One region of the Peribacillus sp. YIM B13481 genome, then DNA from elsewhere that is predicted to be linked to it. Evidence: riboswitches for the same ligand, from Rfam matches in the RefSeq annotation. Region 1 holds a riboswitch; each other region holds the start of a gene.
The links. A riboswitch is a leader RNA that binds a small molecule or an ion and turns the genes downstream of it on or off. The one in region 1 is predicted to bind cobalamin.

Region 2: another riboswitch for cobalamin. It lies ahead of ACFX4X_RS06205 (ribonucleoside-diphosphate reductase subunit alpha); the one in region 1 lies ahead of ACFX4X_RS15490 ((2Fe-2S) ferredoxin domain-containing protein).
Region 3: another riboswitch for cobalamin. It lies ahead of metE (5-methyltetrahydropteroyltriglutamate--homocysteine S-methyltransferase); the one in region 1 lies ahead of ACFX4X_RS15490 ((2Fe-2S) ferredoxin domain-containing protein).

Annotation. Positions count from the first base shown of each region.
Region 1 is NZ_JBHZPE010000026.1:46,995-54,707, reverse strand. It holds gene ACFX4X_RS15500 (energy-coupling factor ABC transporter substrate-binding protein) at 11-322, opposite strand; gene ACFX4X_RS15495 (energy-coupling factor ABC transporter permease) at 324-1,067, opposite strand; cobalamin riboswitch at 1,247-1,444, opposite strand; cobalamin riboswitch at 1,647-1,836, shown strand; gene ACFX4X_RS15490 ((2Fe-2S) ferredoxin domain-containing protein) at 1,988-2,356, shown strand; gene cobJ (precorrin-3B C(17)-methyltransferase) at 2,371-4,026, shown strand; gene ACFX4X_RS15480 (sirohydrochlorin chelatase) at 4,045-4,950, shown strand; gene cobK (precorrin-6A reductase) at 4,947-5,717, shown strand; gene ACFX4X_RS15470 (precorrin-8X methylmutase) at 5,730-6,377, shown strand; gene ACFX4X_RS15465 (cobalt-precorrin-5B (C(1))-methyltransferase) at 6,381-7,514, shown strand; gene cbiE (precorrin-6y C5,15-methyltransferase (decarboxylating) subunit CbiE) at 7,489-7,713, shown strand, end outside.
Region 2 is NZ_JBHZPE010000006.1:69,496-77,208, reverse strand. It holds gene ACFX4X_RS06220 (SulP family inorganic anion transporter) at 1-904, shown strand, start outside; gene ACFX4X_RS06215 (hypothetical protein) at 990-1,136, shown strand; gene ACFX4X_RS06210 (manganese-dependent inorganic pyrophosphatase) at 1,235-2,164, opposite strand; cobalamin riboswitch at 2,458-2,639, shown strand; gene ACFX4X_RS06205 (ribonucleoside-diphosphate reductase subunit alpha) at 2,779-5,076, shown strand; gene ACFX4X_RS06200 (ribonucleotide-diphosphate reductase subunit beta) at 5,123-6,175, shown strand; gene ACFX4X_RS06195 (flavodoxin domain-containing protein) at 6,147-6,584, shown strand; gene ACFX4X_RS06190 (hypothetical protein) at 6,704-6,871, shown strand; gene ACFX4X_RS06185 (cold-shock protein) at 6,940-7,137, opposite strand; gene ACFX4X_RS06180 (hypothetical protein) at 7,336-7,713, opposite strand, start outside.
Region 3 is NZ_JBHZPE010000030.1:2,443-10,155, forward strand. It holds gene ACFX4X_RS16545 (D-2-hydroxyacid dehydrogenase) at 1-919, opposite strand, end outside; gene ACFX4X_RS16550 (aminopeptidase) at 1,068-2,177, opposite strand; gene bcp (thioredoxin-dependent thiol peroxidase) at 2,189-2,659, opposite strand; gene ACFX4X_RS16560 (potassium channel family protein) at 2,722-3,138, opposite strand; cobalamin riboswitch at 3,398-3,589, shown strand; gene metE (5-methyltetrahydropteroyltriglutamate--homocysteine S-methyltransferase) at 3,735-6,044, shown strand; gene ACFX4X_RS16570 (acyl-CoA thioesterase) at 6,037-6,513, shown strand; gene ACFX4X_RS16575 (ABC transporter permease) at 6,556-7,341, opposite strand; gene ACFX4X_RS16580 (ABC transporter permease) at 7,346-7,713, opposite strand, start outside.

The sequences.
Region 1 (7,713 bases):
GGCATATTTATCAATGAGTAACATGCTTGGATTCTTCGGGCATGGCTTGTTTGGCTTGCTTATTCCTTTGTCTCATTACGCCAATGAAATATCCAATGAAACCAGCTCCGATTGCAGCTTGCAGCGCAAATAATAAGCTTTCTGTTTCTGCACCTGGTGGCTCCCAAATACTGTTGAACCATGGCTTATATTCCGGATGGATATTTGTGATGGCTTCTTCAGCTTCGCCGTCGGCACCGCCAAATTCCGTTCCTTGTTGGGTGATTAACGGTATGGTAGCAAGAATGACGACCAGGAAAAGCAGCAGTAAACTTTTTTTCATATTAACGGGCCTCCTTAGATAAAACTCGCAGCAATTTCAATTCGCCTAGATTGTATTTTTTTAAGAAATTCATCACAACGACTGTCAATAATCCCTCGCTGATTGCCAAGGGAATTTGGGTCAGGGCAAAAATCCCTGCAAACTTAGTGAATGAGGCCATGAATCCCCCTACCTCGGATGGAAAAGCAAGAGCAAGTTGAACGGAAGTTACCACATAGGTTCCTAAATCTCCAAAAGCAGCTGCCAAGAAAACGGCAAGAGAAAAAGACCACCCCAATTTAGTCGCGCCCTTGAAGACAAAGTAAGAAATGAACGGTCCGCATACTGCCATGGAAAATGCATTGGCCCCTAATGTCGTCAACCCTCCGTGAGCCAGTAATACAGCTTGAAATAACAGTACGATGGAACCCACGACACTCATGGCCAATGGTCCGAATAATATGGAACCCAAACCAACTCCTGTAGGGTGTGAAGAACTTCCCGTAACGGAAGGAATCTTCAGGGCCGATAATATGAATACAAATGCTCCCGATAGGCCGAGTATCATTTTTGTTTCTGGGTTTTCCTTTACTTTGGACCTAATCGACCGGTAACCCAAGATTAAAAATGGAAGGATAATGGCCCACCAGAATATGGCCCATTCAATCGGTAAAAATCCCTCCATAATATGCATGGCCATAGCACGTTTTGGTACAAGAAGCAATAAAATGACAAAATAAAGAATTTTCCAATTGTCTTTTTTCATTCTTTCTCCTTTCAACACTTTTAATTTTTTCTGATCAAGGCTTTTAGAAGAAAAGCGGCGCCCAACATAAAAAGCACTTCTCTAAAAAAGAAAGAAGTGCGTAATGAACAGGAATTCCTCAGCATAAACCAACCACGGGCTATTCTGCCTGATCCGCACACCCATCCTCGTAGGCTGAAACAGTTTCACGCTTCATGGCAGGTCTCCTGGCTTTGGTTCATCATCCCATTACATCCTTCCCATCTCATTTGACAGTGGATTAACCTTAAGGCAATAGGACTTCCCTTTACAGTGGCGGGACCGCTCCGGATTTTCACCGGCTTCCCTTTTAAGCTGAATTTCCGAGAAAATTCAACACCATAAAACTTATGTAATTATTTTGAAAAATCTCGTATAGTTTATCATAAAGAAATAATTCCAGCTACACTCTCTTTTTTTTAAAAAGACTAATAACGCAGAGAAGCGAGGCATGGAGCTGGATTTACCCTATTAAACTTTTCTAAACAGTCGGAATAAACTTTGAATTTTGCTAAAGTTGTTATATGATAGATAAAGTTAGCTAGAAATGTATAATAAAACCAAATATTTCATTTTAAAAGTGCTCTTGTGTGAATTATCAAGGGATAATAGGGAAAACGGTGAAAATCCGATGCAGCCCCCGCTACTGTAAACGCTGATGAAATTGTCGATGACCACTGGCTTAATGCCGGGAAGGGACAAAGTAAAATGAAGCGTAAGCCAGGAAACCTGCTTTTGAAATTGTATGATACTTTTCGGAGGGAAAGGTAGAAGGACTATGACGATTTTGGGAGATTCAGCATATTTGCCGAAGGCTCCTCATTCATATAGTTTTTTTAAAACCTTAACTCTTATGTTAAGGTTTTTTATTTTGCCTTTTCCCTGAACTCAGGAGGAAGAAGATGACTACTTGGAACTTGCAGGGTACTAATACGCATCTGTTGATTTGCAATGGAAGCAGTTGCATGAAAAAAGGCGGGGAAGAAGTAACCCAAGCGATTCGCGATGAAATTACTTCAAAGGGACTGGATATGAAAGTTCATACAACCAGGACACGCTGTAACGGAAGATGTAAGGACGCCTGCGTTGTAATTGAGTATCCCCAAGGGAGATGGTATCGGGTGGATACCCCAGATTACGGTCGGAAGATTGTAAGTAATATCGATGATGGAGAGTTTGTGCCACAGATGATCTACCAATTCAGTGATGGGGAAATGATCCCTAATCCAGATTTTCCTGCTCATACGGGTATTTCAAAGAACAAATCGTAAAAGGAGATGTCTTAATGAGTACTAACGGTAAATTATTCGTCGTGGGCTTTGGGCCAGGGAATTTTGAACACATTACCAAACGTGCTGTCGAAGCCCTTCAAGAAAGTGACTACATCATTGGTTATAAAACTTATGTTGAACTCATTCAGGGACTGCTTACAGATCAAACGATTATTAGTACGGGAATGACTGAAGAAGTATCACGTGCTCAGGAAGCAGTGAAACAAGCGGAGCTGGGAAAGAAAGTGGCTGTAATTTCCAGTGGTGATGCCGGAGTTTACGGGATGGCAGGGCTGGTTTATGAAGTATTGATTGAAAAAGGGTGGAAAGAAGATACTGGAGTGGGCATTGAAGTCATCCCTGGTATTTCTGCAATCAACTCATGTGCGTCTTTACTTGGGGCACCTGTCATGCACGATTCGTGTACCATCAGCCTCAGTGATCATTTAACGCCTTGGGAACTTATCGCTAAAAGGGTGGAAGCTGCTGCAATGGCTGACTTTGTCATTGCACTTTATAACCCGCGTAGCGGAAGGCGGACTAGGCAAATTGTAGAAACACAAAAAATTCTCCTTCGCTACCGTTCACCGGATACACCTGTCGGGTTGGTGAAAAGTGCTTATCGCGATCGGCAGGATATTGTCATAACCAATTTGAAAGATATGTTGAATCACGATATTGGAATGTTGACCACCGTCATTATTGGTAATTCATCTACCTTTTTATATGATGACAAAATCATCACACCAAGAGGTTATCAGAGGAAATATACATTGAATTCGGAAAAGCAAACATTGAAGCCGCATCAGCGTCTGCAAAAAGAAGCAGAACCGTGGGCATTAGATCAAGAAGCCGATTCCATGCAAGAAGCCTACGCTGAGCCTGATGGAGGGGTTGGATTACTTACAAAAGCACCAGAAAAGAAGGCGACATCTTTTGAAATGGCGATGGAAGCCCTGTCTATAGTTAAGGGCCAAACCGTTCAGCAACCCATTAAGCCGTTTGTTCAGCAAAAAATGGAGTCGGTATTCGAACTTGCGGTCAGTCCAGGTGTGGCGAATAAACAATTCACTCCCAAACAAATGATGACACTTGCGGAAGTTGTTGGGGAAAAGGGATCGATGGAATACACGCCAAACCATAAGATCGTATTAAAGATTCCGACAACGGATCCGGAAGTCATTACGGGGAAATTGCAATCAGCAAACTTTCTGTTATCGCCGATTGGAGATGTACTGACATTAAAAGCCTGTGATTTCTGTGATGGGGAAAAAGCGGAATCCATTCCTTTTGCGGATGAAATACACCGGGTGCTCGGCGGAATGAAAATGCCTAAGGAACTGAACATCGGTTTTAATGGGTGTGGAATGGCTTGTTATAGTGCTGTGATGGATGATATCGGGATTGTCTTCCGAAAAGGGAAGTTCGACTTATTTCTTGGAGCTAAACCGGTTGGAAGAACAGCCCATCCAGGTCAGCTGGTTGCTGAAGGCATTGAACCGGAACAGCTTGTTGAACTGATTACGGACATTGTCGGGGAGTATACGCAAAATGCCCATCCAAATGAGCGGCTTTTTAAATACTTCAAACGTGCAAAAAAGATACAGAGTTTTTCTTATCAGGACATTGCTCCCAAAATAAACATAGAGCCTGCGCCTTGTGAAGACTAATCAAGAGGGGGAAAGTAAATGAAAGCAGTTTTGTTCGTAGGACATGGAAGCCGCTTGGCTTCAGGAAACGAAGAAGTCCTTCATTTTATTAAAAATATGATTCCGGCAATGGATGACGGCTTTTTGGTAGAAACGTGCTTCTTGGAGTTTGCGGCACCGAATATATCTAAAGGCATTGATAATTGTGTAAAACGAGGGGCTACGGAAGTTATCGTCATACCAATCATTTTGTTGCATGCAGGACATTCGAAATTACATATCCCGGCTGAAATAGAGGATGGGAAAACCAAGTATCCAGAAGTGAAATTCACATATGGTCAAACGATCGGGGTCCACCATGATGTATTGACGATCCTGACAGATCGTCTTGAGGAAGTTGGTTTCGATACATCCTCAAAACAGCCTGAGACAGCAATTTTGCTAATCGGCCGAGGTGGCAGTGACGCTGATGCAAATAGTGATATATATAAAATTTCACGATTATTATGGGAAAAATTAAACGTGAAATGGGTCGAAAGTGCCTTCATGGGTGTAACGGAACCGCACGTGGATGAAGGCATTGATCGATGCATCCGCTTAGGGGCAAAAAAAATAGTGATGCTGCCATATTTCCTTTTCACGGGTGTGCTAATGGAAAGAATGGAAGATATGCTGAAAGGCTATCAAGAGCAATATCGTGATCGAGAATTTATTTTGGCGAAGTATTTTGGGTATCATCCAACCTTACAGAACATTTTGCAAGAACGTGTAATTGAAGCTAGCGAAGGCAGATCAAGTGGGGTCCGAGATTTGGAAAACTATCGTAAACATGTCGAAGAACATGGACATGCCCACCATCATCATCACGACCACGACCACGACCACGACCACGACCATGATCACGACCACGACCACGATGAGCAAGCAGTGGGGACATCAAAATGATTTTGTTCTTGGCGGGTACAAGTGATGCAAGGGAATTAGCGATTGAGATGAAGCAGGTGGGATTCGAGGTTTTGGCAACTGTTGTAACCGGGTCGGCGGCGAAGAGTTTGCAAGATGAAGGGATATCCACCCGTATTGGCCGATTAACTGCAGAGGATATGACATCTTTAATCTCTGAAAAAGGTTTTCAGGCTGTAGTTGATGCAAGTCACCCATTTGCGGAAGAAGCATCCAAAAACGCCCTTAACGGAGCAAAGGCAGCAAATGTTCCATATATTCGTTATGAGCGTGAAAGTCAACGGTTTAAGAATGACAAATTGATAGTTGTCCGTGATTATGAGGAAGCTGCCAAGCTTGCAGCGGCAAAACGGGGAATCATCATGCTTACGACCGGAAGTAAAACCCTAGCTGTATTCGCAAAAGAATTGGTCGGACTCGAGAATACCAGAGTCATAGCAAGAATGCTGCCACGCATGGACAATATGGAAAAATGTGTGGAGCTAGGCATTGAACAAAAAAATATCGTTGCGATTCAAGGTCCATTTTCCAAGGAATTAAATAAAGCTCTATATGAACAGTATGGCGTCACATTGATGATAACGAAAGAAAGTGGCAAAGTTGGTGCGGTTGATGAGAAATTGGAAGCCGCCTTGGAATGTGGAATAGAGACGATTATGATATCGCGACCGGATGTGGACTATCAAAATGTCCATTCAAGTTTTGATCATGTCATTTCTGAATTGAATAAACAGCTAAATCAAAAATAGGAGGAATGCAAGATGGACTTTAAAACGGATTTTAAACCACTGACGGTAGATCCAGACAAAATATATGATTATAGCTTTGCAATGATAGCTGAAGAAATGGGGAATCATGATTTTTCCGAAGATGAATGGAAGATCGTCCGCCGGGTCATTCATGCTTCAGCGGACTTTGAATTGGGAAGAAGTGTCATCATCCATCCAAATGCTATTCAAGCTGGTGTGGAAGCCATTCGCAAAGGCAGGCATGTCATTGCGGATGTGCAAATGATCGAGAGCGGAACAGGCAAAAAAAGATTTCAAAAACATGGCGGGGACGTGCATTGCTATATTTCAGATCCAGATGTGATGGTCGAAGCAAAACGTTTGAATACGACTAGAGCGATCATTTCGATGCAAAAAGCCGTAAAGGAAAATGAAGGGGGCATTTATGCCATTGGCAATGCACCTACAGCATTACTTGAGCTCATTCGCCTTATTAAAGAAGGGATTGCAAAACCGGACTTAATCATTGGAATGCCTGTTGGGTTTGTTTCTGCAGCGGAATCTAAAGAGGAACTGGCTAAGATCACAGAAGTTCCATTCATTACGAATATTGGCCGAAAAGGTGGAAGTACTGTCACTGTTGCCGCATTGAACGCGATTTCCCTTTTAGCTGATAGTTAAAAAATGGAAAAGAAAGTGAAAAAAGACCCCTCACAAATGCGTCATGGATATACGACGGGAGCATGTTCGACAGCCGTGACCAAAGCGGCATTGACCGCCTTGATCACGGGGGATGCGCTGGAGGAAGCAACGATTTCCTTGCCAATTGGCCGAGATGCCACTTTCACTATTGAGAAATATGAAATATCGGAAAATGCGGTTAGTGCAGAAACGGTTAAAGATGCCGGAGATGATCCTGATGCCACACATCTGGCCCATATTATCTCTACTGTCAGCTGGTCCGATGCACCTGGGATTATCTTGGATGGAGGGACAGGAGTTGGTCGTGTGACCAAACCCGGGCTTCCCGTTCCTGTAGGGGAAGCGGCCATTAATCCTGTACCGCGCAAAATGATTTTAACCACTGTGCAACAAACATTGGAAGAATTTAAGATCAATAGAGGAGTGAAAGTCGTCATCTCCGTGCCCGCAGGTGAAGAAATAGCAAAAAAAACATTAAATGGCCGCTTGGGGATTGTGGGGGGTATTTCCATTTTGGGAACAAGGGGCACCGTCGTCCCTTTTTCCAGTTCGGCCTACATGGCAAGTATCGTCCAGGCTATAAGTGTCGCCAAAGCGAGTGGTTGTGAGCATCTTGTCTTAACGACTGGCGGGCGAAGTGAAAAGTATGCAATGGGCCTTCTTCAGGATTTACCGGAGGAAGCCTTTATTGAAATGGGTGACTTTGTGGGCTTCTCACTTAAGCAATGTAAGAGGCAGGGAATAAAAAAGGTATCACTGGTCGGCATGATGGGGAAATTTTCTAAAGTTGCCCAAGGTGTGATGATGGTGCATTCAAAGAGTGCCCCGGTCGACTTCGGTTTTCTATCGGAGATAGCCCATAGCGTTGGAGCAGGAGATGATCTTGTTCTTGAAATCAAGAATGCAAACACAGCATCACAAGTTGGGGATATGATGTCGGCGATCAATAATTTTGATTTTTTTAATAAACTATGTGAATCCTGCTGTCACTCTGCCATAAAGCAAGTGAAGGGTGGCATTGAAATGGAAACGGCGATTTATTCGTTGAAAGGACAATTACTGGGAAGGGCTGTTGGAATTGAGTCAATTGATGAAATTAATCGGGATAGGGGATAACGGTCAGGAAAGCTTACTGCCGCAATATGCCCAATGGATTGAAGAAAGTGAAGTGCTGGTCGGAGGCGAGCGGGTCTTATCCTTCTTTCCGAACTATTCTGGCCAGAAGATTGTCATAAAGGGCGATTTGAAGAAAGTGGTGGAACAACTGCAGGATGAAACTCGTCCAACTGTTGTCTTAGCTTCCGGTGACCCATTG
Region 2 (7,713 bases), on a different contig from region 1:
GGGAGCTACGGTGCGTACGGTTGGGGATATGGGGCAATTGACTGAAGCCCTTCCGATGTTCATGCTTCCTGACATCCCTTTGACCTTCGAAACTTTGGCGATCATTTTCCCTTATTCCATAGCCCTTGCGTTTGTCGGGTTGCTTGAATCATTATTGACCGCTCAAATTGTCGATGAGATGACTGACACGGACAGTAATAAAAATAAAGAAGCCAAAGGCCAAGGGATTTCGAATATCATTGCCGGATGTTTTGGCGGAATGGCAGGATGTGCGATGATCGGCCAATCCGGTATCAACATTAAATCGGGAGGAAGGGGCCGGCTTTCCACTTTTGTAGCTGGCGCATTTCTTATGGTATTAATCGTGGTATTGAATGATGTCCTTGTTAAAATACCGATGGCTGCCCTTGTCGCAGTCATGATCATGGTTTCAATCGGGACCTTTGACTGGTCTTCCCTAAAGCGGCTCACTAAAGCTCCAAAGACGGATGCAGCAGTGATGATCGTGACGGTCCTCATTGTTCTTTATACACATGACTTATCTAAAGGGGTATTTGCTGGAGTGCTCTTGAGCATGATTTTCTTCTCGGCTAAAATTTCTAAAGTGGCTGTTGAGAAAACGGAAGACATCCATGCCAAGAAAATCATTTATCGTATCAGCGGACAAATATTTTTCGCTTCGGTTCAGGACTTTGTTTCTAAGTTCGATTTCAAGGAAAAAGCCGAAACGGTCATCATCGATTTTTCCCATTCTAAAATATGGGATGCTTCTGCAGTCGGTGCTGTTGATACGGTTGTCCTTAAATATCAGTTTCAAGGTACACCTGTCCAGGTGCAAGGCCTGGACGAGGAGAGTTCGTTATTGCTTGAAAAACTCGCCACCTCAGAAAGTAAAATATCTTGAAAAAGTATAATTCTGCTGAATAGAAACTTTTCAAACCGACAAAATAGATAACATGAAATATTTCCTTTTGAAAGGAGCGAAAAGCATGACATCCGATCAGGATTATACAGCAGCGAATCTGTCACCAGATTTATTGAATGAACTGAAAAGCTTTGAAAGCAAACTTGGCGAGGAAGCCAATAAAGAACTGATTGTCATCGCCTATGAAAAAGAAAAGGAAACCTTAAATTAAAAAAAAAGACTCAAACACCTTTAAATGGATGGTTGAGTCTTTTTTTGATGTACAGAAAAGGGGCCCCAAAGTATTAAATGGGCACCCCTTTTCCAATATTATTTACTGAATACGTCCGTTAAAACCGGAACGATTTGTTTTTTACGCGATACAACGCCCTCTAAGACGGCAATGTTATTGTTTAATGAAACGTCATATGCCTTTTCCACTGCATCAGCCGCTTTTCCAAGAGCCAAGGCCACAGAATCATTGGTCAAGATATCCGTTACGACGAATAGGAATAAATCCAATTCCTTCACAGCGATGACCGATTCAATGGCTGCTTCTATTTCAGCTTGCTTAGCAAGAACTTCGTTCGGATCTACAGCATTGACCTGAGCTATCTCAACTTTAGCCATTCCCATGGAGAATTCTTTTGCATCAAGAGTGATTAGCTGGGCAATCGTCTTGTCGCTCAAGTCAGCTCCCGCCTTCAACATTTCCAAGCCATATGTTTCAGCGTTTACTCCCGCAATATCAGCCAGTTCCATAGCTGCTGCAACGTCTTGCTCTGTGCATGTCGGGGATTTGAACAATAAAGAATCGGAAATTATGGCAGATAGCATAAGTCCGGCGATCGTTTTAGGGACTTCAATGCCGTTTTCTTTATAGATTTTATTTAAAATGGTTGCCGTACAGCCAACTGGCTCCGCACGGTAATATAAAGGATCGCTTGTTTCAAAGTTAGCGATACGGTGATGGTCAATAACTTCCAACACACGGACTTGGTCAATATCTTCTGCACTTTGCTGGCGTTCGTTGTGGTCGACCAGGATCACGCCATCCGCTTCCCCTGCCACTTTTTCCACAAGGCGGGGAGCTTCGAATTTGAATTGGTCCAACGCATATTGAGTTTCACCATTCACTTCACCCAGACGAACTGGTTCAGCGTTGATACCTAGTTGCTTTTTAAGATCTGCATAAGCGATTGCTGAACAGATTGTGTCTGTATCCGGGTTTTTATGTCCAAAAACTAATACTTTTTCCAAGATTTTAACCCCTTTTTCATAAATATTTTTCCGCGAATCCCCTCATCGCAATAAGGGAGACCCACCTTTACTATACACTTTATTTTAACACAAAATCCCGTAAATTCAGTGCTCGAATTACCCATTCCCCAATAAAATCTTTCATTCTCAATCCCTCTACCTTCACTTTGTCAATAGATAAGGGTTGGTTTTTCTCAAATATATTAGTTGAATTATCATCGTATATGGCTTACGATAATATAAGCAGAAATACTAGATATTGATTACACAAACAATACTAATAACTATATATAGAATATTTTATAATCAAAGGTGCCAGTGATGGCTGAAAAGGGAATCCGGTGTAAACCCGGAACTGTCCCCGCAACTGTAAATGTGACGAAATGAGAAACCACTGTATAGCTCTCTCTATACGGGAAGGACTCAAAGTAGGATGATCATGAGTCAGGAGACCTGCCTTGATTTTTTCATGTTTCTTATTCTTCGGGGATTGAGATGATGAAACGATAGTATAATGGCTATTTTTTCATGGTTCTTTTATTCTATCGTTTGATCCGCTCAATCCATTTGGGCGGTTTTTTTATTTTAGCGGAAGTTTACAAGGAGGATTATTAATGACTCAAACATATAACTCTACCATAAGCGAAAATGACACCGAAACGAATTCAATCCAGCTTGAGATGTTATCAAAGGAATTCGAAGGCCGTCTCGATATGGAAAAGTTCAAAAAGCGTTTTATAAAATGGCTTGATCGCAAAAGTGACTCAACCGATGAACAGGCATCAAAAAAACTGATTCAGCTCGCTCTTGAAAGTGTGGATATAGATGCTCCCGATTGGACGTTCGTTGCTGCAGCAGAACTATTGAATACGATGTATAGGGATGCACAGGCAAATCGAGGTTATGAAGGCATGAGTTATGGCCCATTCTATGAACTGATCACGGAACTCTCGCAACTTTCAGAAGGCCAGCGTTATCCCATTTATAAATCAGAACTGCTAGCTTCTTATACGAAAGCAGAAATTGAGGAATTGGGTTCGGTGATCGACCCGGAAAAGGATAAATTATTTTCTTACATAGGCATCTACTTATTAAACGATCGCTACCTAGCCCGCCCAAAAAAAGACAAGGTCTACGAACTGCCTCAAGAGCGCTTCATGATCATCGCGATGGAAATCATGCGAATGGAAAAAACGGAGCATCGTCTTCAACTAATAAAAGAAGCTTACTGGGCCATGTCCAACCTTTATATGACTGTTGCGACGCCTACTCTATCCAATGCAGGTAAAACGCATGGACAGTTAAGCTCTTGTTTTATCGACGCAATTGAAGATTCCATTGACGGCATCTATCTATCTAACTACGATGCTGCAAAAGTATCAAAATTCGGCGGCGGTGTAGGTCTTTACGTTGGTAAGATTCGTTCGCTTGGTTCTGATATCCGAGGTTTCTCTGGAAACAGTTCCGGCACGACTCCCTGGATCCGGCTATTCAACCAGACAGCTGTCAGTGTCGATCAATTGGGGCAACGTAAAGGTGCCATCGCGATTTACTTGGATGCCTGGCATAAAGATATTATGAGCTTTCTTGATTTGAAGACGCAAAACGGGGATGACAGATTAAAAGCCCATGATATTTTTACAGGTGTATGTATTCCTGATTTGTTCATGGAGGCTGTACGCGACAGAAAAGAATGGTATCTTTTCGATCCACACACCGTCAAGCAAACCCTTGGATTCTCACTTGAAGATCTTTATGACGAGAAGAAAGGCGAAGGAAGCTTCAGGAATCATTATGCACTTGCTGTCGAGGCCGCAGAAAACGGTACACTTCCAAACTATAGCTTTGAAAAAATCAATGCGATGGACATCATGAAAAGCATCATGATTTCTCAATTAGAAGAAGGCGTACCATATATGTTCTACCGCGATGAAGTGAACCGGAAGAATCCGAATAAACATAAAGGCATGATTTACTGTTCTAACCTTTGTACGGAGATTGCTCAAAACTTAAGCCCTTCGACGATTACGGATGAATATGAAACAGAAGATGGAGATGTCGTTGTGGTCCGTAAAAGCGGCGATTTCGTTGTCTGCAACCTATCATCCATTAACTTGCCCCGTGCGGTGAGCAGCGATGTTTTGGAGAGGTTAATTCCCATTCAGGTCCGGATGCTGGATAACGTCATTGATGTCAATAATCTTCCGGTCAAGCAAGCATCCATCTCGAACAAACGTTACCGGGCAATTGGTCTAGGAACGTTTGGATGGCATCATTTACTTGCCACTCAGAATATTTATTGGGAATCGGATGAGGCTGTTCACTATGCCGATGCTTTATACGAAAAGATCGCTTACTTAACAATCAAAGCATCCAACGAGTTGGCCAAGGAAAAAGGATCATACCCATATTTCGAAGGATCGGATTGGCATACAGGGGAATATTTCGAACTTCGTGACTATACAGATCAAAAATGGATGGATTTAAAAGCAGATGTGCAGGAGCACGGTACCCGTAATGGATATTTAATGGCTATTGCCCCCAATTCATCGACTGCTAAAATCGGTAATTCAACGGATGGAATCGATCCTTTGTATGAAATTGAATTTTACGAGGAAAAGAAAAACTTCAAATTCAAGGTGACCGCACCAGGATTGACGCCAAATACGTATGAATATTATAAAAAGACCCGCTTTAATTTGGACCAACTGGAGAGCATCAGGCAAAATGCAGCCCGCCAACGCCATATTGACCAAGCAATCAGCTTTAATCTGTATGTACACAACACAATCAAAGCGAAGGTCCTATTGGATATCCATTTAACGGCGTGGGAATCCGGGTTGAAATCAACGTATTATGTTCGTTCGACTTCTTCCGAATATGACAATGCCTGCGAAAGCTGTTCTAGTTAACGACGATCAAACCCTTAGTAATCTATTCTTAAAGGAGTTTTCACGAATGACCAATCATATAAAAAAGATCCGGATGCTGGAACCAACGCATCCAACTAAAGCGACCGGTGTTTTCAAAGGAGAAGCTTCAGGCTTTCTCCTTTGGAACGATATTCAGTATGAGAAATTCTATGATACCTATACACAGCTCATCAATAACTTTTGGAAGCCTTCAAGCGTGAACATGATTCAGGATAAAAAGCAGTGGGGAGAATTGGACGAAGATATCCAGGACGCTTTTCTTGATATCCTTACGATGATTGCTGGAATGGACAGTCTACAAACGCCTACTTTAGTAGAAATCCTTCGGTATATAAAGGATCCTGCGGCAAAAGCTATCCTGGCAAACATGGCCCAACAGGAATCCATCCATAATGAATCCTATTCCTATATCCTTGCTTCCCTGATACCGGTAGGCAAGCAAAAACAGCTTTTCGACCGCATTAAAGAACATCCGGAAGTGATTAAGCGTAATCAACCGATCGTGGATGCCTACCAAAAGTTTGTGGACGATCCAAGCCCTCAGCATTTATTCGAGGCACTGATCCATTCAACGAACCTCGAAGGGATTTATTTCTATCTGGCTTTCGCCTTCTATTATAATTTAGGACGCCAGAACCTTATGACCGGCTCGGCGACGATGATATCCTATATCCATCGCGATGAAATGGTCCATTTCGATTTCATTGGAATGCTCGTTCAAATCTTGATGTATGAATATCCAGAGTTAAATAATGAAGAAAACACGAAATTCATCTATAAAACGATTGAAAAAGCCGTCGAACTCGAAAAGGAATGGTCTGAGTATATGCTTGAAGATATCCAAACCAAAGCCGATCTCGATTTGGAAGAGTTCAATGAATACATCGAATATATCGCCAACAAACGGCTTCGCATGCTAGGCCTTGAAAACTTGTATAAAGAGTATAGTGAAAACCCGATGCCTTGGATCAAAACGTTCGATGATGAATCCATCGGCCTTACCAAAACCGATTTCTTCGAACAGAAGTCAAGGACCTACAGTCAAGTAAATGCCAGCAATGGATTCGATGAGCTATAAAATCGCCATTGTCTATCATTCTGCTGGAGGAAATACAAAAGCTCTTGCTGAAGCCATCGCTTCCCTATTACCTGGAGCTGAACTATATCAACTGCATGAATTCGATTTAGGTACATTGCCCGATTACGATGCATTGATCGTCGGTACCTATACATGGGGAAATGGGGAGCTTCCTGCCAAATCAGCAGCCCTTTACAAAGAACTGGAACAGTTGCCTATTGCTCATCTGAAAACGGGAGTCTTTGGCACTGGTGAAACCAACTATAATCATTTTTGTGGAGCGGTCGATCATTTCCGGGACATGTTATTTGCCAAAAGCCAGTTATTGGTGACATTGAAGATAGAACAGATGTATCAAGAATCAGACTTGCCCAGACTTCAAAAGTTCGCCTCGCTATTCCAGAACTGACTAAAAGGTGATATGCGTTTTCGCATATCACCTTTTAGTATTTTTTTAAAAATTTGGCTCCCTATATCATAGCAGCGGTAAGCATGAAGTATAATGGAATAAAAAGGGGATAATATCCAATGACTGAAAATTTAACCCAGTTCCTGCCTATCCTGTTTATGCTAGCGCTTGTCGTATTCGTTATATTCATCGTTTTTTACCTGGCAGGGCATTTTAATCGTTCTAAACGGATCGAAGAAAAATTGGACAAAGTATTAAGGGAAATGGCCGAAAAAAAAGAAGAATAAACGTGGTTTCCCTTACAGGGGAAAATAAAAAGACTCCAGTATCGGAGTCTTTTTTTATATGCGTTCAATTATTTTTGAACGTTAGCTGCTTGTGGTCCACGAGCGCCTTGCTCGATTTCGAAAGAAACTTCTTGGCCTTCTTCAAGAGTTTTGAAGCCTTCGCCTTGGATAGCTGAGAAATGTACGAATACATCGTCTTGGCCTTCAACTTCGATGAAACCGAAACCTTTTTCTGCGTTAAACCATTTTACTTTACCTTGTACCATGATAGTTCCTCCTGTGTTTGGAAAAATCCATTTTATTACTATTTTTGGTTCTGGATAATGTTTCAAGAGGAATCCTATAACAGTAAATCCTTCTATCAAACTTATTCCGAACAAAAATAATTACTCATATTATATCATGGAAAATCCAAAAAAAACAAGATTATCGCAGTAATTCCACCGACAAATTATCCTAAAATTCTACATTTTCCGCTTCTTGCTTTGACGGAAACCTTCGTCCAATAAGTAGCGCTCCGCCTCTACTGGACTCTCGAAACACTCCTCAAGATTCGAGCCTGAATACACGTTCCAAAGCTGATCTTCCCTTTCAAGTGAAAGCTCTTGCTTTTCACGGCCAATCCATGTTCCTTCCAACCTAGCGAACTCGTTTTCCTCTTCTTCGATTTCAACAGGAGGTTCAGAAAGATAATCCATGCTTTTTTGAATCAATTCTTTTAATTCCGCTTCATTATAGTCACGTATATTGATAAATCCTTTACGGTCAGTATCTTTTTTTCTCATATGGCCAGCGTAAACGAATCCATTTCCATTGGGATGCAAATGCTGAACGACTATCTT
Region 3 (7,713 bases), on a different contig from region 1:
CGTTGATGAAATCTTTTCCAGACTTCAGGTATTCACGCATATTTTTCTCGAATATCGCAAAGGTCCTTGGTAAATATTCTCCGCTTTTACTTGAAAGATGCGGCGTGACCGTAACACTCTCCATCCTCCAAAAAGGATGCCCTTTTTCTAAAGGTTCCGGATCAAATACATCCAAGATGGCATGAGCCAATTCGCCGGCTTCCAGGGCTTCTATCAACACTTCCTCGTCAATAAGATCGCCGCGGCCAATATTCACGAATACTGCAGATTCTTTCATTGCTTTAAAGTGTTCTTTTTGCAGAAGATCCTTCGTTTCATCCGTACTAGGCAAGACAGATACGATGTAATCAGCTCCAGGTATGGCTTCCAGTAAATTATCCAGGGTATAAAGGCGATCAATGGACTCCACCAGCTTCCCGCTCCGGTTCACCCCCAGTGTCGTCATCCTAAAGGCTTTCCCGAGACGAGCCACTTCTCCTCCTATTGCACCGGCACCAAGGACGAGCATCGTTTTGCCATTCAATTCCCCTACTTCGATCTTTCTATCCCACATTTCTTCCCTTTCATTCTTCATAAGCAGTTTCAATTTCTTTTCATATTGCAAAAGCATCCCTATCGTATACTCGGCCATTGGAATTTTATGAATGCCTTTTGCGTTCGTAACCAAAATGCCGCGTTCCTCAATGGCTTTAAAAGGCATTAACTCCATTCCTGCACTCATGACCATAATCCATTTCAAGTTCGCCGCTTTCCCAATGATTTTTTCAGTTAAGTCCTCACCGTATGTAATTAAGATTTCCGCTTCACTAAGTCGCTCATCCATCCATCCTTCTTGATAAATGAAGTTCAATTCAGGAAAAGCATCCTTCATCTTCGTTTGGATTCCTTCATTAGGAATGATCGTTGAAAGTATTAACATGTTTGTCTCTCCCTTATAATTAACATAAAAAAACACGGGCTCTGTATGTCCCGCGCAACTTTCTCTGAGGAGGTATTCCCTTAATAAAGCATATTCAGGTGTCCCCTTTTTGAGTTGGACAAAAGCCTTACCCTTATTAAAAAAGGCTTTATTTTAATGAATTTGGGTTTAATGCATATAATTCCGGCAATATGAAAACGCCATCCCTTCTGATCGGCACATCGTCAAAGTAGATGTCACCACCGCCATATTCGGGACGCTGGATCAAGACCATATCCCAATGTATGGATGAACGGTTTCCATTATCAGCTTCTTCATAGGCAAGTCCAAGAGCCAAGTGCAGACTCCCGCTTATTTTCTCATCAAACAATATATCGTCCATAGGTTCCAATATGTATGGATTGATTCCAATTGCGAACTCCCCGATAAAACGGGACCCCTCATCAATATCCAGAATTCGGTTCATTTTAGAAGATTGATTGGAAATGGCTTTACTGATTTTCCCCTTTTTCAAGTTTAATTCTATGTCACTAAAAGTGATTCCTTCATAGGTTGTGGGTGTGTTGAAGGATATCCTTCCATTGACGCTCTCTTTTATAGGTGCAGTAAATACTTCCCCGTCCGGTAAATTCTTTTTTCCGGCACATATGATAGCCGGCATACCTTTAATGGAAAAGGTCAAATCTGTCCCTGGTGAAACGATCCTGACTTTGTCAGTCCGTTCCATCAATAGTTTTAACGGTTTTAATGCCGCCTCCATTTTCCCATAATCCATTGTGCATACGTTCAAAAGGAAGTCTTGATACCTGTCGAAAGTCATGCCGGCTTTTTGCGCTGATGTGTTGGTGGGATAATTAAGCAAGACCCAACGTCGGTTGTTCACATAAAAAAGAGTTGGAGAATTCATAGCCTCCCCTTGAAGACGGTGCCTTTCGAGGAGAACATCAGTCATTTCCACATCGTTTTCTTCACCGGTGATGATGATGACCGCATCGATATCCGTATATTTCTTCAGAGCCCATTGCGATGATGTGTCAAGTTGTTCCTTCACATTCCCTTGTAATAGATGCCGGCTTATCTCATCGTCTTCAAGTTCTACATATGGATAAGCACCCACTCTGTATGTTTCATCAATCAGCTCTTTCAATAATGGTTTCGTGTTGATATGGCCCCGAATAAGGATTCTCTCTTTTGGCTTTAATTGTATCGAATGATGAATCAGCCTGGCAGCAAGCTTCGTTATTCGCTCATCCTTCATTTGCCTGTCCCTTATTTTTTGAGGTCGCGAAGAGTTTCAAGAGCTTCTTCGACGTGGCCTTTTACTTTTACCTTACGCCATTCTTTGACTATCTTACCTGCCTTATCAATCAGGAATGTTGAACGTTCAATGCCCATATACTCCTTGCCGAAGTTCTTTTTCAATTGCCACACATCAAATGATTCAGCAGCTTCATGATTTTCGTCAGCTAGCAGCAGAAAAGGCAATCCATGTTTTTCGATGAATTTTTCATGTCGTGCCGCTGGGTCTGGGCTGATACCAATGATGACAGCGTCCAATCCCTCAAATTGCTCATTGTGGTCCCGGAAATCACAGGCCTCCGTCGTGCATCCTGGCGTCATGTCTTTTGGATAAAAATATAAAACAATGTATTTCCCCGTAAAATCCGATAGGGAAACCATTTCACCATTGTTTGCTGGGAGTTGAAAATCAGGTGCTTTTTCTCCAATTTTAACAGTCATATTGAACCCTCCATTTCTTTCATTATGGTAAGAGTACCCAATAATCGAAAGAAATACAACTTTCATTTATTCCTTCTTTCCTGATCTAAATCAATCACCGTCCGAATTACAAACGCGGCCGGGAGCGTATAGCCGATGAATGCCTGGATTGTCGCAATCATCCTGCCTACGCCTATCGGGGCTATATCCCCATACCCTACAGAAAACATCGTCATCGCACTAAAATAAAAAGAAGTCTTCAGTTGCTCGTAAAAACTGCCGTCCAAACGATTGCCCATATCAAGAATCACTGAATGATTCTGAAGCTCGTATAATAAATAAATCAGTGCAAATCCAACTAATATCGTCGCATATAAATTGCCAAGCCACAGCATATCCTCCAGAGAAAACTTCTTTCCTCCCGACTCAACAAGAAATAAGGTACGAATGCTCATCACCATGCAAAAAATGATTCCTGCAATCAAGATGTAGAAAGTCATCCCCCACGCCCCATTTCAAAACGCCACTCCCTCTATACATACTCCCTGTCCAAACAATATATTCTTTCTTAGGGACAGACTTTATCCTTATCACTAACACATCCTAAACGCATTTGTCAGGAATTTGGGACCTTATCCCGAATCTTTTTCATGTTGACCCTTTTAGTCGGATATGTTAAGGTTGTCTAAATATTTATAATAATTTTTATTTTATAAATATTCACCACCTGCAATCAGTTTACCCAGCAGGTTTTGTGAAATTTCATATGTGGAAATAGGTTCCTAATTTTCATTAGGATTAAAAGGGAAGCCCGGTGTAATTCCGGCACGGTCCCGCCACTGTAATGGGAATGTTAGCGCCATCCAATATGCCACTGATCAACGGATCGGGAAGGCCCGTCGCTAATGATATTCCCTAAGTCAGGAGACCTGCCTATTTCGACAACACTGTTTTAACCTACGGGAGATAGGGAGGTGTTAGGGACCTTATAATTGTAAGGGGCATTCTGCATGCCTCTTTATTTTAAGCATTTCTAACTTTCTCTTTTGACGGTTAGGGATGCTTTTTTATTGTTCAATCAAATGAATGTAGGAGGATGGGAATTTTGAAAAGCAGTAGTTTGGGTTACCCGCGAATCGGGGAAGATCGTGAATGGAAACGTACATTAGAAGCTTACTGGTCCGGTAAAATCGATGAAGCAGAATTTACGGCACAACTAAAAGCCATCCGTTTAGGCAACTTACAAAAACAGAAGAAACGAGGCATTGATATCATTCCTGCCAACGACTTCACTTTATATGATCAAATGCTGGATATGTCCGTCATGTTCGGTCTTGTTCCTGAACGTTATTCAGCCTATGAAGGCGGATGCGTTCCCCTTTCCGTTTATTATTCAATGGCCCGCGGAAACAATGATGAAGTCGCTTCCGAAATGACGAAATGGTTCAATACGAACTATCACTATATTGTCCCTGAATTAAGCCTGTCACAGCTGACTTTAACAGAAAATAAACCACTTGCAGCATATCGGGAGGCCAAGGAAAAGCTAGGGATTGAAACCAAACCCGTGTTGATTGGACCTTATACTTTCATCTCCCTTTCCAAAGGCTTCAATAAAAAAGATATCCCTGGCATCATCCTGAGCCTGCTTCCCCTATACACGCAAATCCTGCAAGAGTTGGAGCAAGAAGGCGTGAAGTGGGTTCAAATGGACGAACCTTCTCTTGTTTCATCCATTTCCAAAGATGATATGCAAACTGTTACTTACCTCTATGAAAAACTGAATGAAGCAGCACCAAACCTGAACATCATGCTACAAACATACTTTGATGCCGTGGAGCATTACCAAGAAGTCATCGAATTACAAGTCCAAGGAATCGGTCTTGATTTTGTACATGATAAAGGGAAGAATCTAAGTAATCTTGAAGCATTCGGTTTCCCGAAGGACAAAGTGCTTGCTGCAGGTGTGATTGACGGAAAAAACATTTGGCTATCTGATTTATCGAAAAAAATCCAATTGATCGAGACTCTTAAGAAAAAGGTAGCCGAAGACCAAATCTGGCTTCAGCCCTCTTGTTCCCTGCTTCATGTCCCAGTGACCGTTCGTAATGAAACCGCCCTTTCAAAAGAAGTGAAAGAGGCTCTCGCTTTCGCTGATGAGAAACTTGAGGAAATCATACTCTTGGTCAAAGGGAATAATCTAGGCTTTGAAGCAATCGCCGAAAAAGTCGATGCTAATAAATTTACGGTTCAAACGTTAGCAAGTTCAAATGCACGGAATCATGGGAATGTACAATCCAATGTCGAAAAGGTTAAAACCAGGAACGTCGGCCGTCAGCTTCCATTTAAAGAACGTTACCAAAAACAACAGGAATTTTTCAAATTGCCTTTTCTTCCTTCGACTACGATCGGCAGCTTTCCACAGACATTTGAAGTTAAACAAGCACGTGGGAAATTCAAAAGAGGAGAATGGACCGCTTCGCAATATGAAACATTCGTTAACGAAGAAATCGGCAGGTGGATTGATATCCAAGAAGAAATCGGCTTGGATGTTCTTGTACACGGGGAATTCGAACGGACGGATATGGTTGAATACTTCGGCCATAAGTTAGGCGGATTCGTCTTTCTAGAAAAGGGCTGGGTACAATCCTATGGGTCTCGCTGCGTGAAACCACCAGTCATCTACGGTGACATCGATTTCATCGAACCGATGACAGTCAGGGAAAGTGTATACGCACAATCACTGACGAACAAGACGGTAAAGGGAATGCTAACAGGTCCTGTCACGATTTTGAACTGGTCATTTGTCCGTGATGATATTTCCAGGGAGAATGTTTGCTACCAACTGGCACTTGCTTTGGAAAAAGAAGTCATTGCATTGGAATCGGCTGGAATCAAAATGATCCAAGTTGATGAGCCTGCACTTAGGGAAGGTCTGCCATTGAAAAAAACCGATCGCGATGAGTATTTGAACTGGGCTGTTAATTCGTTCTTGATATCCACATCAAGCGTCGAGGATACAACCCAAATTCACACGCATATGTGCTATTGCGACTTCAACAGTTTCATGGATGTCATCTCCTCCCTTGATGCCGATGTAATTTCCATCGAAACATCCCGTAGCCACGGAGAGCTTGCTTCCGCATTCGAGGAAAGAACATACGAAAAAGGTATTGGCCTTGGTGTGTATGATATTCACAGCCCGCGTGTGCCGGCAGTGGACGAAATGGTCGATATGATTGAACGGGGCATCAAGGTACTGGATAAAGACCAGTTTTGGATCAATCCCGACTGCGGCCTGAAAACAAGGGGTATCCCGGAAACCGTCGCTTCCCTGAAAAACATGGTCGAAGCAGCAAAAATCGTCCGTGAAAACCTTTTAGCTAAACCAACAGCCAATGATTGAAAAGATCATTGCCCATCCAACACAGCAGTCACGGACATTTTTAACCGATCTTGTTTTTCCACCGGATACAAATCATCACAATACCATCTTTGGCGGAAAAGTAATGGCCTTTGTTGATAAAATAGCCTGCATTTCAGCTATGCGCCATTGTCGAAAACCCGTTGTGACCGCTTCAAGCGACTCTTTTGATTTTTTGGCCCCCATCAAGACAGGGGATGCGATCAACCTTGAAGCTTATGTCACCTGTGCTCATCGCACATCAATGGAGGTATTCGTGAAAGTGGAGCGTGAGAACCTATTAACAGGTGAAAAACAGCTTACGGCACGCGCTTTTTTAACGATGCTGGCCATTGATGAAGACGGTAAGCCGACAAACGTACCTCAGGTCATTCCGGAAACGGAAGAGGAAAAGCAGCAATATGTTCAAGCACAAGTAAGATATATTGAAAGAAAGAATAAACGCAAATAAACAAAAAACCCCTTCAACATGAATGCTGTTGAAGGGGCTCTTTTAGTTTCCTGCCCCGCGGTACCTCTTCACTCCCTGATTCCATATGAAAACGGATATCACGAAAAAGGCAACCCCAATTACAGGTGTGGCAAATGCATATGCATACCACTCTTCTTTTCTAAGGAAATAAGATGCAGGATAAACACCAACAAACGCGAATGGCAATACCCATGTAAGGACAAAACGAATGACCTTATTATAAATATCAACAGGATAGCGCCCGTAGTTCCCGATATTGTACATCATTGGCATAATGGATGTTTTCGCATCCGACCAGAACCCAATGCTTGCTATCGCAACGAATATAGCTGCATAAGCAAGGGCCCCGCCTATTGCAAAAATGATGAAAAGAATCGGGTCATACCACGCAAGCTGCAGATCCAATGAAATCCCCGAATAAAATATAATGATCAAACCGGTCACAACACCAAATAACGCTTCTAGCTCGATTCTTTCTAAAATGACTTGAAACAGGCTATGTATCGGTCTTGTTAATATCCGGTCCATTTCACCTTTGACGATATAGCGGTCATTAAAATCCCAGATGTTGAAAAAGGCAGAAAAAAGGGCGAATGGGATTAGGAAGAATCCATAAATGAATATGATTTCTTCACGGCTCCAGCCGCTTAAAAACTGGGTATGTCCAAAAACGACTAAGATAAATACCAGGTTCACGACCTGATTCAGCAGATCGGATAGGATTTCCATGAAGAAATCTGCTCTATATTGCAATCTTGTTTTCATATATTGACTCACATATTGAAAAAACATCGATACATAAAACATCCCGTCAACCTCCTTGAATAATCAGCTGTTTTTTTGCGACTATCCATAAAAGCTGAATCGGTATTATGAGAATGATGCACCAAATTAACTGCTGTAAAAGCGCCATGCCAATTTCGCCTGAACTGTACCCGTTCGTAAAAATCATGCTTGGTACATAGCTGATCCCTTGAAATGGCAAATATTTCATCACTTCCTGCGCCCATATCGGATAAAAACTGATGGGCAGCAGCAGACCGGAAAACAAATCAATGATAACCCTTTTAGCCCGGATCAATCCGGCATTATTATATAAGAAAAAGGTAGTGATTCCTGTCAATAAGTTAATTTGTGTATTGATGATGAAACTGAACAGCAAGGAAATGCCGAATATCC